Regions from separate parts of the Kitasatospora sp. NPDC092948 genome, predicted to be linked through region 2. Evidence: riboswitches for the same ligand, from Rfam matches in the RefSeq annotation. Region 2 holds a riboswitch; the other holds the start of a gene.
The links. Region 2 has a riboswitch for S-adenosylmethionine ahead of ACIQF6_RS15960 (aminotransferase class V-fold PLP-dependent enzyme). Riboswitches for the same ligand answer to the same signal wherever they lie in the genome.
Positions count from the first base shown of each region.

Region 1: linked by a shared signal. The riboswitch ahead of thrC (threonine synthase) and the one ahead of ACIQF6_RS15960 (aminotransferase class V-fold PLP-dependent enzyme) in region 2 are both predicted to bind S-adenosylmethionine.

Region 1 covers NZ_JBIVPU010000003.1:65,967-74,199, reverse strand. The annotation lists gene ACIQF6_RS09885 (ubiquitin-like small modifier protein 1) at 557-835, opposite strand; gene thrC (threonine synthase) at 865-2,151, opposite strand; SAM riboswitch class I at 2,169-2,297, opposite strand; gene ACIQF6_RS09875 (glucosyl-3-phosphoglycerate synthase) at 2,437-3,435, shown strand; gene ACIQF6_RS09870 (trehalose-6-phosphate synthase) at 3,513-4,979, shown strand; gene otsB (trehalose-phosphatase) at 5,023-5,868, opposite strand; gene ACIQF6_RS09860 (DUF3263 domain-containing protein) at 5,914-6,144, opposite strand; gene ACIQF6_RS09855 (extracellular solute-binding protein) at 6,170-7,432, opposite strand; gene ACIQF6_RS09850 (DeoR/GlpR family DNA-binding transcription regulator) at 7,583-8,233, opposite strand, start outside.
Region 2 covers NZ_JBIVPU010000004.1:510,513-518,745, reverse strand. The annotation lists gene ACIQF6_RS15975 (hypothetical protein) at 1-217, opposite strand, end outside; gene ACIQF6_RS15970 (rhomboid family intramembrane serine protease) at 367-1,173, shown strand; gene ACIQF6_RS15965 (Lrp/AsnC ligand binding domain-containing protein) at 1,170-1,451, shown strand; gene ACIQF6_RS15960 (aminotransferase class V-fold PLP-dependent enzyme) at 1,461-2,837, opposite strand; SAM riboswitch class IV at 2,885-3,002, opposite strand; gene trpD (anthranilate phosphoribosyltransferase) at 3,180-4,250, opposite strand; gene ACIQF6_RS15950 (hypothetical protein) at 4,379-4,804, opposite strand; gene ACIQF6_RS15945 (heme-copper oxidase subunit III) at 5,130-5,750, shown strand; gene ACIQF6_RS15940 (c-type cytochrome) at 5,842-6,663, shown strand; gene ACIQF6_RS15935 (Rieske 2Fe-2S domain-containing protein) at 6,672-7,727, shown strand; gene ACIQF6_RS15930 (cytochrome bc complex cytochrome b subunit) at 7,724-8,233, shown strand, end outside.

The sequences.
Region 1 (8,233 bases), on a different contig from region 2:
TGTGCTGGCCCTTCAGAGATCCGCAGGACGCGGACCCGGAGGTCTGGAAGACCGGCCTGTGGGGACTCCCCCCCGCACGGCGCAGCCTCTGTCGCGGCTGAATGTATCCGGATATGCGCCCTCTGCAACAGGCCCCAATTTTGCGGAAAGTCCGTACCCCGTAGGGGATATGACAGGGCGAAAGGTATGAGGCGCGACAATTGCCACCGGACATAACGGACGTGTCACCGCAAATCGCCGGAAGAATTCTGACGGCGGCCTGACAGATCGGGCGGTGAGCGGTCCGGCGCATGTCTCAGAGCGCGGGACGGGACGGGGCCTGCGCGAGGTTGCGGTGCGGGAAAAACGAGGATTGGAGCGGGCTTTGGCGGGGAACGGCTCCACCGGCACTCTACTCCTCCACCGGTCCCGGAATTCCAGCGACCCGCCGGGCCGGAATCACGGCTGCCCGCGCTCGGGAACAGACCCCGGCACCGATGTGCGAAGCCGCCGCCGGACCGCTCGGAAATCGAATTCCGGGGTCCGACGGCGGCAGGGCGAATGCGCGGGGGCGGCGTCAGCAGCCGCCGGCCACCGCCGGAATGATCGACACCGAGGCGCCGTCCTTGATCTCGGTCTCCAGGCCGTCGGCGAAGCGCACGTCGTCGTCGTTGACGTACACGTTGACGAAGCGGCGCAGCTTGCCGGTGTCGTCCAGCAGGCGGGCGGCGATGCCGGGGTGGTTGGCCTCCAGGTCCGCGACGACGGCGGACAGGGTGGCGCCCTCGGCGGTGACCTCGGCGGAGCCGCCGGTGTAGGTGCGCAGGATGGTGGGGATGCGGACGGTGGCGCTCATGGATCTACTCCTCGAAAACGTGTGGGGGTTCAGGCGGAGACGAGGCCGGCGGCGCGGAAGGACTCCAGCGTCGGGCGGATCACGGCGGTCATGCCGGAGTCGGCGACCGCGTCGAGGGTCTTCAGGCCGTCACCGGTGTTGATCGCGACGGTCTCCTTGCTCGGGTCGAGCTGCCCGGTCTCGACCAGCTTCTTCAGCACGCCGACGGTGACGCCGCCGGCCGTCTCGGCGAAGATGCCCTCGGTGCGGGCCAGCAGCTTGATCGCCTCGACCACCTGGGCGTCGGTGACGTCCTCGACGGCGCCGCCGGTGCGGCGGGCGATGTCGAGGACGTACGGGCCGTCGGCCGGGTTGCCGATCGCCAGCGACTTCGCGATGGTGTCCGGCTTGACCGGCTTGATCACGTCGCGGCCGGCCTTGAAGGCGGCGGAGACCGGGGAGCAGCCCTCGGCCTGGGCGCCGAAGATCTTGTACGGGCGGTCCTCGACCAGGCCGAGCTTGATCAGCTCCTGCAGGCCCTTGTCGATCTTGGTGAGCTGGGAGCCGGAGGCGATCGGGATGACGATCTGCTCGGGCAGCCGCCAGCCGAGCTGCTCGCAGATCTCGAACGCCAGGGTCTTGGAGCCCTCGCCGTAGTACGGCCGCAGGTTGACGTTGACGAAACCCCAGCCCTCGCCGGCCGGGTCGCCGATCAGCTCCGAGCAGAACCGGTTCACGTCGTCGTAGTTGCCGTCGATGCCGACCAGCTCGCCGCCGTACACACCGGCCATCACGACCTTGCCCTGCTCCAGGTCGTGCGGGATGAACACGCAGGACTTGAAGCCGGCCCGGGCCGCGGCGGCGCCCACCGCGCCCGCCAGGTTGCCGGTGGACGAGCAGGACAGCGTGGTGAAGTCGAACGCGCGGGCCGCCTCGATCGCGCAGGCCACCACCCGGTCCTTGAAGGAATGGGTGGGGTTCCCGGAGTCGTCCTTGATGTGCAGCTGCGCGGTGAAGCCCAGCTCGCGGCCCAGGTTGTCGGCCTTCACCAGCGGGGTCCAGCCCGGGTTCAGGTTCGGCTTGCCCGCGACGTCGGCGGGCACCGGCAGCAGCGGGGCGTAGCGCCAGATCGACGCCGGGCCGGCCTCGATCCGCTTGCGCAGCTCCTCGGCGTCGTAGCCGGCGTAGTCGTAGGCGATCTCCAGCGGGCCGAAACACTCCAGGCAGGCGAAGCTCGGGCCGAGCGGGAAGCGGGTGCCGCACTCGCGACAGGACAGCGCGGTGGCCGGACCGAGGTCGACGGCGGCGGGTGCGGGTGCGGGGGTGTCAACAGCCATGGTGGCGAGGCCCTTTCTCCTCATCTTCCCCGGGTCGCGGTCGCGCCCGGGCCGGAATTGGCACCTGTCCCGCCGGGCCTGCAAGGCCGCGCGGGAGGGTTGCCGGGACTTCAACGGGCCGTTCCCTCAGTCCCTCTGGATGAGCTCTGTGAAGTTGTGGTCGTACGCTGCGAGCGACCCCGACGTGCGAAGGCCCGAGCGCAGTACGAAGACTGTAACCGAAGGCCTGTGCCGTCCAACCCCCCCGTCCGACACCCGAGACGGACCGAGACAGGGAGCGAGATCTTGTCCGAGCAGCCCGAGCCCGGGGTTCTGCCGGAAGTGGCCGACTGGCTGCGCCGTCGATCCTGGACGGCCGCCGACCGACCGCTCGACCGGCTGCTCGCCGCCAAGCGCGCCGCCGGGCCGGCCGGCACCGTCAGCGTCGTGCTGCCCGCCCTCGACGAGGAGCCCACCGTCGGCGAGATCGTCACCACGATCCGCACCGAGCTGATGGAGCGCGTCCCGCTGGTCGACGAGCTGCTGGTCGTCGACTCCGGCTCGGTGGACGGCACCGCCGCCGCCGCGACCGCCGCCGGCGCCCGGGTGGTGCACCGGGACACCATCCTGCCCCGGCTGCCCGCCGCCCCCGGCAAGGGCGAGGTGCTGTGGCGCTCGCTGCTCGCCAGCAGCGGCGCGATCGTCTGCTACATCGACGCCGACCTGCGCGAATTCGACCCGGCGTTCGTCTCCGGCATCGTCGGCCCGCTGCTCACCGACCCCGCCCTGCACCTGGTCAAAGCCATGTACGACCGCCCGTTCGAGGCCGACGGCGCCGTCGTCCCGGCCGGCGGCGGCCGGGTCACCGAACTGGTCGCCCGCCCGCTGCTCAACCTGCACTGGCCGCAACTGGCCGGCTTCGTCCAGCCGCTCGGCGGCGAGTACGCGGCCCGCCGCAGCCTGCTGGAGCAGCTGCCCTTCCCGACCGGCTACGGCGTCGAACTCGGCCTGCTGGTCGACTCGTTGGAACTGGTCGGACTGGACGCGCTGGCCCAGGTCGACGTCGGCGTCCGGCACCACCGCCACCAGGACGGCCAGGCGCTGGGCCGGATGGCCGCCACCATCTACCGCACCGCGCTGGAACGCCTCGACCGCACCCACCGGCTCAAGGCCGACCCCGACCTGGTCCGCCCGCTGCTCACCCAGTACACCCGCACCACCGACGGCTTCACCCCCCGCACCCACGCCGTCCCGGCCGCCGAACGCCCCCCGATGATCACCGTCCCCGAGTACCGCAACCGCTGACCGCCGCCCGCACTGTTCACCCGGCGCGGACCGTGCCGGGTGGTTTGGTCCACCGGTCACCCGGCAAGGTTGGCTGTATGGCCGATCACGCGTCCGAACGCCCCACGCAGTCCGGAGCCGCCCCGATCCTGGTGGCCTCCAACCGCGGTCCGGTGTCCTTCCGCACGGAGGACGACGGCACGCTGAGCCTCCGCAGAGGCGGCGGCGGCCTGGTCTCCGGGCTCTCCGCGATCGACGACCCGAACGCCGTCTGGGTCTGCGCCGCCCTCTCCGACGCCGACCGCACCGCCGCCCGGCAGGCCCCCGACGGCCGCCTCGACCGGGCCGGCCACGACGTCGGCGGACAGGCCGTCCGGATGCTCGACATCGACCCGGAGACCTTCGCCCGCGCCTACAACGGCGTCGCCAACTCCACCCTGTGGTTCGTCCACCACCTGCTGTACGACATCCCCACCAGGCCCGCCTTCGACGCCGACTTCCGCACCGAATGGGCCGCCTACCGCGACTACAACGCCGCCTTCGCCGAGGCCCTCGCCGCCGAAGCCGCCCCCGGCGCCGCCGTCCTGGTGCAGGACTACCACCTGTCGCTGGCCCCCGCGCTGCTCCGCGCGCTCCGCCCCGACCTGCGCATCGGCCACTTCTCGCACACCCCCTGGGCCCCGCCCGACTACTACCGGCTGCTGCCCGACGACATCGCCGCCGAGGTCCTCGAAGGCATCCTCGGCGCCGACCGCGCCGCCTTCCTCACCCGCCGCTGGGCCCTCGCCTTCGCCGACTGCTGCGAGAGCGTCCTCGGCGCGCGCGTCGACCGCGACGCCCTCACCGTCCTGCACGCCGGCCGCACCACCCGGCTCGGCGTCCACGGCCTCGGCGCCGACGCCGAGTTCCTGCGCGAACGCGCCCACCGGCCCGACGTCGACGAACGCCTCGCCGCGCTGCGCGCAGCCGTCGGCGACCGGCGCACCGTCGTCCGGGTCGACCGCACCGAACTCAGCAAGAACATCGTCCGCGGCCTGCTCGCCTACCGGCACCTGCTGCGCACCCGCCCCGAGTGGCTCGACCGGGTCGTCCACATCGCCTTCGCCTACCCCTCGCGCACCGACCTCGTCGAGTACCGCGAGTACACCGCGGCGGTGCGACGGATCGCCGAGGAGATCAACGCCGAATTCGCCACCGCCGACTGGCAGCCGCTCATCCTGCACGTCGACGACGACTTCCCGCGCTCCCTCGCCGCGTACCGGCTCGCCGACGTCGCCCTCGTCAACCCCGTCCGTGACGGCATGAACCTGGTCGCCAAGGAAGTCCCCGTCGTCTCCGACCACGGCTGCGCCCTGGTCCTCTCCCGCGAGGCCGGCGCCCACGCGGAGCTCGCCGACGACGCGATCACCGTCAACCCCTTCGACGTCGTCGCCACCGCCGAGGCTCTGGCCGAGGCCCTCGCCATGCCCCCGGCCGAACGCGCCGACCGCACCAAGCGCCTCGCGGCGGCGGCGACGGCGCTGCCGCCGCAGCAGTGGTTCCTGGACCAGTTGCAGGCGCTGTAGGGGAATCGGGGAGCGCACGCCCCTGTTGGCGCACCCTCGCAGCTCACCTCAGCATGTGCGCCAGCTCGTCGAGCAGGTCCACCACCCCCGCCGGCCCCGCGACCACCAGGTCGGCGCGGTCGGCGAGTTCGCGGACGGGGGGCTCGCCGGTGACGGGGCCGCTGCAGACGAGGAGGCCGGGGCGGCCCTGCTTCCGCCGCCGGGAGACCTCCTCGTAGGCGGCGAGGTCGCCGAGGTCGTCGCCGGCGAACAGCACCGGCCCGGCGTCGCGTTCCGCCAGGAACCTGTGAAGGGCGACGCCCTTGTCGACCCCGGGCGGCCGTAGTTCGAGGACCATCCGGCCGGGTTCGACCACCAGGCCGTGGCGGCGGGCCAGTTCGACGAGCGGCGCGCGCAGGCGGGCCAGTTCGCCGTCGGGGTCGGCCGTGCGCCGGGTGTGCACGGCGAGGGCGCGTTCCTTGTCCTCCACCCAGATGCCCTCGGCGGCCGCCGACTCGGCGAGAAGGAGCGGAAGTTCGCCCCGGACGGCGGCCACCCCCGGCGGCGGTGGCGCGGCGGTGACGGCCCCGGTGCTCGCGTCCCAGCGTTCGGCGCCGTAGTGGCCGAGCACGGTGAGGTGCTCCAGGCCGGGGGTGGCGGCGAAGCCGCCGTAGGCGGCGGCGGTCGCGGCGGGCCGGCCGGTGACGATGACGACCGAGCCGACCAGGGGGGCGAGGGCGGTGAGGGCGGTGACGACGCCGGGGTGGGCGCGGGCCTGCGCCGGGTCGGCGACGATCGGGGCGAGTGTGCCGTCGAAGTCGAGTCCCACGACCGCGGAGCGCGGGTCGGCGAGCAGGCCCGCCAGTCCGGCCCGTCCTGCCTGGGACGTGATCTGCTCAGCAATTCCCATGGCCCCGACGCTACCCGGCGCGGGCCGCCGGCGGGCGCGGTTCGGTCACTGCCGGGCGTCGCGCCGGTTCTGCCGCACCCGTCGCAGCCGGTTGACCAGGACGGGGGCGTGGGCGAGCGCCTCCGGCCGGTCGAGCAGGGCGCCCAGCAGTTGGTAGTAGCGGGTGGCGGAGATGCCGAGCTCCTGCCGGATCGCCTGCTCCTTGGCGCCGGCGGTCCGCCACCCGCGTGCTTCCAGTTCGAGTACCGCCCGGTCGCGGTCGGTCAGTTCGGCCATGCCTCCAGGCTACGGACTGCGGCCGTCAGCCCTTGCGGGCCCGGGACGACTCCGCCGCGGCGGCGGTCTGCAGGTCGCCGAGCACATCGTCGGAGCCGGGCTTGACGGCCTCGCCTATGCGCTGCTTGAGCAGGCTGGAGACCTTCTCCCAGGACGGGTCGCCGAGCGGGTAGAAGTTGGCGTTCGGCAGCGCGTTGAGGAACTCGGTGAGGTCCTTGTGGGCGGGGTTGGCGGACATGTCCTCAAGGGTGTCCTGGGTGACGGGCAGCATGTTGTACTGCTCGTCGAACTTGAGGGTGTTCTCCTTCGTGTAGACGAAGTTGAGGAACTTCTTGATCTCCGCCTTGTGCCCGTTCGCCTTGAACGCCATCACCCAGTCGGCGACGCCCAGGGTGGAGGGCTTGATGCCGGCGTCCTTGCGCGGGATCGCGGAGGTGCCGTACTGGATGTTCCCGGCGACGGACTTGCTGACCAGCCCGGGGTGGCCGTTGAGCATGGCGACCTTGCCGGTGGCGAAGTCGTTGAAGGCGGTCTTGCGGTCGACCTTGGCCGGGTCGTCGTAGGTGAGGCGCTTGTCGACCAGGTTGGTGCGCAGCCAGCTGAAGGTGGCCCGGTTCGGCTGGCTGTCGATGGTGTAGTTGCCGGCGTTGTCGGAGAGTCCGCCGCCGCCACTCATGGTCCAGATCATCGCCTCGCCCTGGGCCTCCTCGGGGCCGAGCGGCAGCCCGTACGGGGTGACGCCGGGCACCTTGGACTTGATCAGTTCGGCGTCGCGGCGCAGGTCGTCCCAGGTGACGGGCGGGGCGGTGATGCCGACTTTGGCGAAGATCTCCTTGTTGTAGAAGAAGACCCGGCTGGAGGAGATGAACGGGATGCCGTACTGGCTGCCGACCACCTGGCCGGCCTTGGCGAAGGAGTCGAGCAGGTTGACCTGGGTGCTGTTGGAGAGCACCTCGCCGGCGGGGTAGAGGCGGTCGGCGGCGACCTGGTCGGCGTAGCCGCCGGTCTGGGCGATGTCGGGGGTCTTCCCCTTGGCGATCAGGTCGGCGATGTGCTTGTCGATGTCGGTCCAACTGACCACGTCGACATTGATCTTGATGTCGGAGTTGGCGGCCTCGAAGCGGCGGGCCAGGTCGTTCCAGTAGATCGAGCTGGAGTTGGTCTCGTTGTCTCCGTAGTCGGCGGCGACCAGGTTGAGCGTGACACCCCCCGACCCGCTCAGGGCTCCACAGCCGGTGAGCAGCAGGGACCCGACGATGGGCAGGGGGAGCAGCGCTGATCGCTTCACGGAACGGACCGCCTTCAGGTGGGTGACAGCGTGACCCTGGCAGGCGTTTCGGCCGGTGGTCCAGACCGGTGGTGGCGGAAGTTATCGAAGTGACAGGTCGCGTCGCGCTCAGCATGACGTGACGTCAGAAACTGTCCGGTAATGGGATATTCACGCCGTGAGAACGGTGACTCCCGCATCCCGGAAGGCGGCCGCCACCGGATCTGCGACCTGGTCGTCGGTGACCAGGATGTCCACCCGGCCCAGGTCGCAGATCCGGGCGAAGGCCCGGTGGCCCAGCTTCGAGGAGTCGGCGGCCACCACCACCCGGCGGGCCCGTTCGGCGAGCAGCCGGTTGACCGCCGCCTCGCCCTCGTGGTGGGCGGTGGCGCCGTGCTCGGCGTCGATCGCGTCCACGCCCAGCACCGCGGTGTCCAGGGTGAGCTCGCCGAGCACCTGGGCGGCCAGCGGGCCGATCAGCTCGTAGGACTGCGGGCGGGCGACGCCGCCGGTGACCACGATCTTCACCTGCGGGCGGACCGTCAGTTCGTTGGCAATGTTGAGGGCGTTGGTGACCACGGTGAGGCTCTGGCCGTGCTCGGGGTGCTCGGCCAGGTCGGGACGGACCGCGAGGGCGCGGGCCACCTCGGTGGTGGTGGTGCCGCCGTTCAGGCCGACCACCTCGCCGGGGGCGACCAGGCCGGCCACCAGGGCGCCGATGCGCTGCTTGGCGTCGGCGTTGCGGGCGGTCTTGTAGCGCAGCGGCAGGTCGTACGAGACGCTGTGCGCCACCGCGCCGCCCCGGGTGCGGGTGACCATCTG
Region 2 (8,233 bases):
CCACCAGCTCGACCTGGTCCACGGCGTTGCACCACCGGCAACGCACCGACTCGATGGTCTCGGCGAGCACCTGGGTCTCCTCGACCTTGGAGTCGCCGGACAGGTCGAAGTGCAGGAAGTCGATCACTCGGGAGGACCGGGTGACGTCGAAGCGGGTGAGGTTGCCGCACAGCGTGCAGCGCCAGCGGGTCTCGGCGGTCGGCGCGGCAATGGTCATCAGTGGTCCCTCTCGGCTGGTCCCGGTTCCGGGCCTCCAGCCTATTGCCTGCGGTCGGGGGCCCGGGCCACCGGTCCACTGCCCGGACGCTCACCCGCCCGGAGCAGCGCCCGGTGTCGCGGACGCGCCCCCGAGGAATGCTCACCGGCATGGTGCTCACCGCCCCCGCCCGGGCCGGTTCGCCGGCGGCCGAGCGGGCCGCCCGCACCCCGGTCGTCAGCTACCTGCTGATCGCACTGTCCGCGCTGGTCCTGCTGGTCGGCCCGGCCGGCGGCCTGAACCCGGCGTACGGCAGCGGCGCGGCCCGGGCCTGCGCCGAGCAGCGCTACGAGCACCGCTGGGGTGCGGTGCCCGCCGAGCTGCTGAGCGGCCGCCCGCTGACGGCCGCCCAGCTGTCCGCGCTCACCCCGGCCGCGCCGGGCTGCGCGCTCCCGCCGACACCCGGCAAGATCCCCGAACTCTCGGTCCTCACCTCGCTGTTCGTCCACGCGGGGTGGCTGCACCTGGTCGGCAACCTGCTGTTCCTGTTCGTCTTCGGCCCGGCCGTGGAGGCCCGGCTGGGCCGGATCCGCTTCCTGACCGGCTACCTGGCGATCGGCTACCTGGCCACCTACGGCTACGCGGTGGCCGAGGCGCACACCGCGGACGGGATGCGCGCCCTGGTCGGCGCGTCCGGCGCGATCGCCGGGGTGCTGGGCGGGTACCTGCGGCTGTGGCCGAAGGCCCGGGTGACGGTGCTGGTGCCGGTCCTGCTGTTCCTCCCGCTGCGGTTCCCGGCCTGGCTGGTGCTCGGCCTGTGGTTCGCGCTGCAGTGGTGGTCCGTCAGTTCCGGCGGCGGCGGGGTGGCCTATCTGGTGCACGTGATCGGCTTCGTGACGGGCTGGCTGTTCGCCTGGGCCGCCCGTCCGGCGGGCGATACCCTGGGCGCACCTTCTCGAACAGGAGTTGCTCAGTGATCACCGCGATCGTCCTCATCAACACCAGCGTCGACCGGATCCCCGAGATCGCCGAGGCGATCGCGGCCATCGAGGGCGTCAGCGAGGTCTACTCCGTCACCGGCACCTACGACCTGGTCGCCATGGTGCGGGTGCGCAACCACGAGGACCTGGCCGAGGTGATCCCCGGCCGCCTCAACAAGGTCCCGGGCGTCTCCAACACCGAGACCCACATCGCCTTCCGCACCTACTCGCAGCACGACCTGGAGGCCGCGTTCTCGCTCGGCCTGGACGAGTAGCCGCTCGGCTCAGCGCTGCCGGCCCCTGTCGATCTGCTCGGTGGCGACGCAGCGCCCGCCCTCGTTGCGGTAGCTCCACCGCGCGCCGTCGGTGACCAGGTCCCGAACGGCCGTCAGGAACCGGTCCAGGTGCTCGACGGGGGTGCCGGCGCCGAAGCTGACCCGGATCGCGTTCAGGCTGCGCTCCCCCGGCAGCGACGGCTCGGGCGCCCCGCACGCGCTGGGCGCCACGTCCTCGCCGCCCAGCAGGGTCCGCACCAGCGGGTGCGCGCAGAACAGCCCGTCCCGCACGCCGATGCCGTACTCGGCGGACAGCGCGGCCGAGAAGTGCGAGCTGTTCCAGCCGCGCACCACGAACGACACCACGCCGACCCGGTCGGAGTCCTCGCCGAACAGGCTGAGCACCCGCACCTCGGGGATCTCCGCCAGCCCCTCCGTCAACTTCGCGACCAGCGCCCGCTCCCGGGCCTCCAGCGCGTCGAAGCCCGCCTCGCCGAGGGCCCGGCAGGCCGAGGCGATCGCGTAGGCGCCGATCACGTTCGGGGAGCCGGCCTCGTGCCGCGCGGGGCCGGTGTGCCACTCCACCGCCACCGAGCCGTCCAGCTCCCGGGCCACCGTCCGGCTCGCCCCGCCGCCGGCCAGGTACGGCTCCGCCGCGTCCAGCCAGTCGGAGCGGCCGGCCAGCACGCCGGCCCCGAACGGCGCGTACAGCTTGTGGCCGGAGAACGCGATCCAGTCGACGTCCAACTCCCGCACCGACACCCGGTGGTGGGGCGCCAGCTGGGCCGCGTCCAGCACCACCCGGGCGCCGTACCGGTGCGCGACCTCGGTCAGCGCCTTGACCGGCCACAGCTCGCCGGTGACGTTCGACGCCCCGGTCACGCAGAACAGCTTCGGTCCGTCGGACGCCCCCAGCAGCGCTTCCTCCAGCGCGGCCACCGCCTCGCCGTGCGATCGCGGCGCCCGCAGGTAACGCACCGTCAGGCCTTCGCGCCGCCACGGCAGCAGCGACGCGTGGTGCTCGGTCTCGAACGCGAACACCTCGGTCCCGGCGGGCACCGCCCCGGCCAGCAGGTTCAGCGAGTCGGTGGTCGCCCGGGTGAACACCACCTGGTCGCCGTCGCGCAGCTCCAGGAACTCGGCGACGGTCCGCCGGCTCTGCTCGAACAGGTCGGTCGACAGCTGCGACAGGTACCCGGCACCCCGGTGCACCGACCCGTAGTACGGCGCGTACGCCGCCACGTCCTCCCACACCCGGGCCAGCGCCGGCGCACTCGCCGCGTAGTCCAGCGCCGCGTACCCGACCTTCTCTCCGGACGCCAACGGCACCTCGACGTCCTGGCCCAGCACGGCCAGCGGCTCACAGATCTCGGCGGTCACAGACATGGATGCACTCCTCCACAGGGTAAGGACCCCGGGGTGCATCGACCGGAAGTCCGCGCTTGCCGCGCGGACGGATCGCCACGCAGCCCGGTCCTCACCCAGGGCACCCCGCCACGGACGGAGGGTTGCCGGACAGCAAGCTGGGGCTTGTCGCTGCCACTCATGACCTGCGCAAGACCATACACGAGAGCCCCGCAGTCTCAACCCCTGTCCAGCACGTGGACCCCACCCCTGACGCCCCGCCAGACGTGCGGGCAGCCGCACGAGCGGCCGCCCGCAGACGGCTAGGCCCGCCCGGGAAGGAGCAATTCCCCTCCCCGGGCGGGCCGTTCGCACCGGGAGCCGCTACTGGGTGGCCTCCGCCCAGCGCTTCAGCAGCGACCCCGCCGCCCCCGAATCGATCGCCGCCGCCGTCCGCACCATCCCCGCCGCGAGCTGCTCGCTCAGCGGCGCGTCCGTCAGCTCCAGCGCCACCAGCGCCGCCGCGCTGTTGAGCAGCACCGCGTCCCGCACCGGCCCGCGCTCGCCGTTCAGCACCCGCCGCGCGACGTTCGCGTTGAACTCCGCGTCGGCGCCCCGCAGCGCCTCGATCCCGACCAGCTCGATGCCGACGTCCCGCGGGTCGAACCGGGTCTCCGTCACCTTGCCGTCCCGAATCACCCAGACGTGGGACGTGGTGGTGATCGTCAGCTCGTCGAGCCCGTCGTCACCCCGGAACACCAGTCCCTGCCCGCCGCGCCGGGCGAGCACGCCGGCGATCAGCCCGGCCAGCCGGGTGTCGAAACAGCCGACCGCGTGGGCGCCGACCTTGGCCGGGTTGGTGAGCGGGCCGAGGATGTTGAAGACCGTCGGGACGGCGAGTTCGGCGCGGGCCTGCGCGGTGTGCCGCATCGAGGGGTGGAACTTGGCGGCGAAGCAGAAGGTCAGTCCGACCTGCTCGGCGACCGCCGCGACCCGCGCGGCGGACAGGTCCAGGTTGATGCCGAGCCGCCCGAGCACGTCCGAGGAACCGGACGCCGAGGACGACGCCCGGTTGCCGTGCTTGACCACCTTCGCGCCGGCCGCCGCGGCGACCACCGCCGACATGGTGGAGATGTTCACGGTCTTTGCCCGGTCGCCGCCGGTGCCGACGATGTCGACGGCCGGCCCGGGGATGTCCAGCGGCACGGCGTGCGCGTACATCGACTCGACCAGGCCGGAGATCTCCTCGACCGTCTCGCCCTTGCCGCGCAGCGCGATCAGGAAACCGGCCACCTGCACGGGGCTGGCCTCGCCGCTCATGATCCGGTCCATCGCCCAGGCGGTGTCGGCCTGGGCGAGGTCCTCGCCGCGCATCAGGGCCATCAGGATGTCGGGCCAGGTGCGGACCACCTGCGCGGGGTCGCTACCGCCGTTCGCAGAGTGCACGTTCACCATGGCCGTCTCCAGCTCTCGTCTTGTCGCAGAGGAATGGAGTCAGCCTATCGAGCGAGCGGGGACGGCCGCCCTGCCTTGCCGTCCCCTTCTCTTCAGGTGAGACGGCCCGGTCCGCACACCGGGACCGGTCAGCGCGCGGCCGGCGCCCGGCGGGCCACCCGGGCCCGCAGCAGCGTCGTCGCGGCGTCGGCGAGCGAGACCGGGTCGACGGGGTGCGAGATCGCCGCGTCGGCCCGGCTCCAGGCGGCCAGCCAGGAGTCCTGCGGGCGGCCGATCAGGACCAGCACCGGCGGGCAGCCGTAGATCTCGTCCTTCAGCTGCCGGGTGAGGCCGAGTCCGCCGGCGGGCACCGCCTCGCCGTCCAGCACGCAGAGGTCGACGCCGCCCTTCTCCAGGGCGCGGAGCACCGCGGGGGCGGTGGCGCACTCCAGGTACTCCAGCGCGGGAACGTCCCCGGCGGGGCGGCGGCCCAGGGCGAGGGTCACCTGCTCACGGGTGTTGCGGTCGTCGCTGTAGACGAGAACGGTGAGCGTCTCGTCGGAGTGCTGCGCCATGTCCCCTGCTTCCTGGTGCTCGTCCTCTTATATGTGTCCACTGTGTTCGCGCGGGCCACGACCGCGCGCGGACCCCGACCGAACGGCCCAGTGTGACCCGGACCACGTCCTGGGACGGATGCTACTCCGGCGGACCCGTCCTGAAGAGACCCCGACGCGATCTCGCTCAAGCCGACGCGCCACAGGCTCACCCCCACGGCCCAGTTCCCTCACCCGCTCCGAACAACCGTCAGAAAACGGACGGCCCGCGAGGCGGGCATACCTCACGCACCGGACACTCCGAGGGAGACCCCCCGGCGTGAAGACGGAATAAGGGACCGACATAATGTCCGTCGTGGCGACAGCAACAGCAACAGAAACCGGACACGCGCACGGAGCGGTCAACAGGCCGAACCTGGTCAGCGTGGGAACCATTGTCTGGCTGAGCTCGGAGCTGATGTTCTTCGCGGCCCTGTTCGCGATGTACTTCACCCTCCGCTCGGTCAAGGGCGCCGAGTTCTGGCACGAGAAGGCAAGCGCCCTCAACGTGCCCTTCTCCTCGGTCAACACCACGATCCTGGTGCTCTCCTCGCTCACCTGCCAGCTCGGTGTGTTCGCCGCCGAGCGCGGTGATGTGAAGAAGCTCCGCTCGTGGTTCACGATCACCTTCGTGATGGGCGCCATCTTCATCGGCGGCCAGATCTTCGAGTACACCGACCTGGTCAAGAAGGACGGCCTCTCGCTGTCCTCCGACCCGTACGGCACGGTGTTCTACCTGACCACCGGCTTCCACGGACTCCACGTGACGGGTGGTCTGATCGCCTTCCTGCTGGTCCTCGGCCGGACCTACGCGGCGCGGCGCTTCACCCACGAGCAGGCCACCGCGGCGATCGTGGTGTCGTACTACTGGCACTTCGTCGACGTTGTGTGGATCGGCCTGTTCGCGACCATCTACCTGATCAAGTAACAGCCGCCCCGCCCCTGACCCGGCGTCACCGTGACGCATGGAAGTCGGGGGCAGGCTGCTGCCGACCAGATCCTGACACCGGGGTTATTCCGTGAAAAAGCTCTCCGCACGACGGCGCCACCCACTGGCGGCGGTCGTCGTTCTACTTCTCGCCCTGGCGGCCACCGGGGGGCTGTACGCCGCTTTCGCGCCCGCCGAGAAGGCGCAGGCCGACAGCTCCTCGCAGTCGCTCGCCATCGACGAGGGCAAGAAGCTCTTCGCCGTCGGCTGCTCCTCCTGCCACGGCCTGAACGGCCAGGGCACTTCTGACGGTCCGTCGCTGGTCGGCGTCGGCTCTGCTGCTGTCGACTTCCAGGTCGGCACCGGCCGCATGCCGGCCCAGCAGCCGGGCGCGCAGGTCCCGCGCAAGAAGACCGTCTACAACCAGTCCGAGATCGACCAGCTGGCCGCCTACGTGGCCTCGCTCGGCCCCGGCCCGGTCACTCCGACCACGGAGCAGTACTCGCCGTCCGAGGACAAGGTCACCAACGCCGAGCAGGTCGCCAAGGGTGGCGAGCTGTTCCGCACCAACTGCGCGCAGTGTCACAACTTCGCCGGCAAGGGTGGCGCGCTGACCAACGGCAAGTTCGCCCCGTCGCTGGAGGGCGTGGACTCCAAGCACATCTACGAGGCCATGCAGACCGGCCCGCAGAACATGCCGTCGTTCCCCGACACCACCATGCCGGAGGAGCAGAAGCGCGAGATCATCGCGTACGTCCAGAACACCAACAACGCGCCGAACCCCGGTGGTCTCGCCCTGGGCAGCCTCGGCCCCTTCACCGAGGGCCTGTTTGCCTGGATCTTCGGCATCGGCACGCTGATCGTGATCGCGATCTGGGTCGCCGCCCACACCACCAAGGCCAAGAAGTCATGAGCCACGACATGTCAGAGAACCTGCCGGAGGCTCACGACGCCTCCCACGGCGCTGAGGTCGTCACCCACGACGACCCGTTCGCCGACCCGGGCCTGCCGGCCCACGAACCGCGTCGGACCGACATCGACGAGCGGGCCGCCAAGCGGGCCGAGCGCCAGGTGTCGCTGATGTTCGTGGTGTCGATGCTGGCGACCGTCGGCTTCATCGCGTCCTACGCGTCGATCGACGCCGACAAGCTGGTCTACATCTTCCCGCTGGGCAAGGTCAGCGCCCTCAACTTCGCCCTGGGCATGACCCTCGGCGTGGCGCTGTTCTGCATCGGCGCGGGCGCGGTCCACTGGGCCCGCACCCTGATGTCGGACCACGAGCTGCCGGCCGAGCGTCACCCGATCGAGGCCTCGGACGAGGTCCGCAACGACGTCATCGAGCAGTTCAAGACCGGTGCCGCGGAGTCCGGCTTCGGCCGTCGCAAGATGATCCGCAACACCCTGATCGGCTCGATGGCCCTGGTGCCGCTGTCCGGTGTGGTGCTGCTGCGCGACCTCGGCCCGCTGCCGGAGAAGAAGCTCCTGCACACCGGCTGGGAAGAGGCCACCGCCGCGCAGCCGATCCAGCTGGTCAACATGAACACCGACCAGCCGATGAAGCCCGAGGACATCATCCAGGGCTCGCTGACCTTCGCCAAGCCGCACGGCCTGGAGGAGACGGACGAGGACTTCCAGCAGCGCATCGCCAAGGACGCCCTGATGCTGGTCCGGATCGCTCCGGAGAACATCAAGGACGCCAAGTCCCGCGACCTGGGCTTCGAGGGCATCCTCGCCTACTCGAAGATCTGCACCCACGTCGGTTGCCCGATCTCGCTGTACGAGCAGCAGACCCACCACGCGCTCTGCCCCTGCCACCAGTCGACCTTCGACCTGGCGGACGGCGCTCGCGTCATCTTCGGCCCGGCCGGCCACCCGCTGCCCCAGCTGAAGATCACCACCGATGAGCAGGGCTTCCTGGTCGCCACCGGCGACTTCGACGAGCCCGTCGGCCCGAGTTACTGGGAGCGCAAGCGATGAGCACCGCGAGCGGCACCAACAGCGGTGCCTCCAAGCCGGCCAGCACGCGCGCCAAGCCCGCCAACAAGGCCGAGGCGACTGCGGACTGGGTCGACGGCCGGCTGGGGATCTACTCCCTGGCCAAGGCCAACCTGCGGAAGATCTTCCCGGACCACTGGTCCTTCATGCTGGGCGAGATCTGCCTCTACAGCTTCATCATCATCATCCTCACGGGTGTCTACCTGACGATGTTCTTCAAGCCGAGCATGGCGGAGACCGTTTACCACGGTTCCTACCTGCCGCTGAACGGCATCCGGATGTCGGAGGCGTACGCCTCGACGGTGGACATCAGCTTCGAGATCCGCGGCGGTCTGCTGATCCGCCAGATCCACCACTGGGCCGCGCTGGTCTTCGTCGCCGCGATGTTCGTGCACATGATGCGCGTCTTCTTCACCGGCGCGTTCCGCAAGCCCCGTGAGATCAACTGGCTGTTCGGCTTCCTGCTGCTCTGCCTGGGCTTCTTCGAC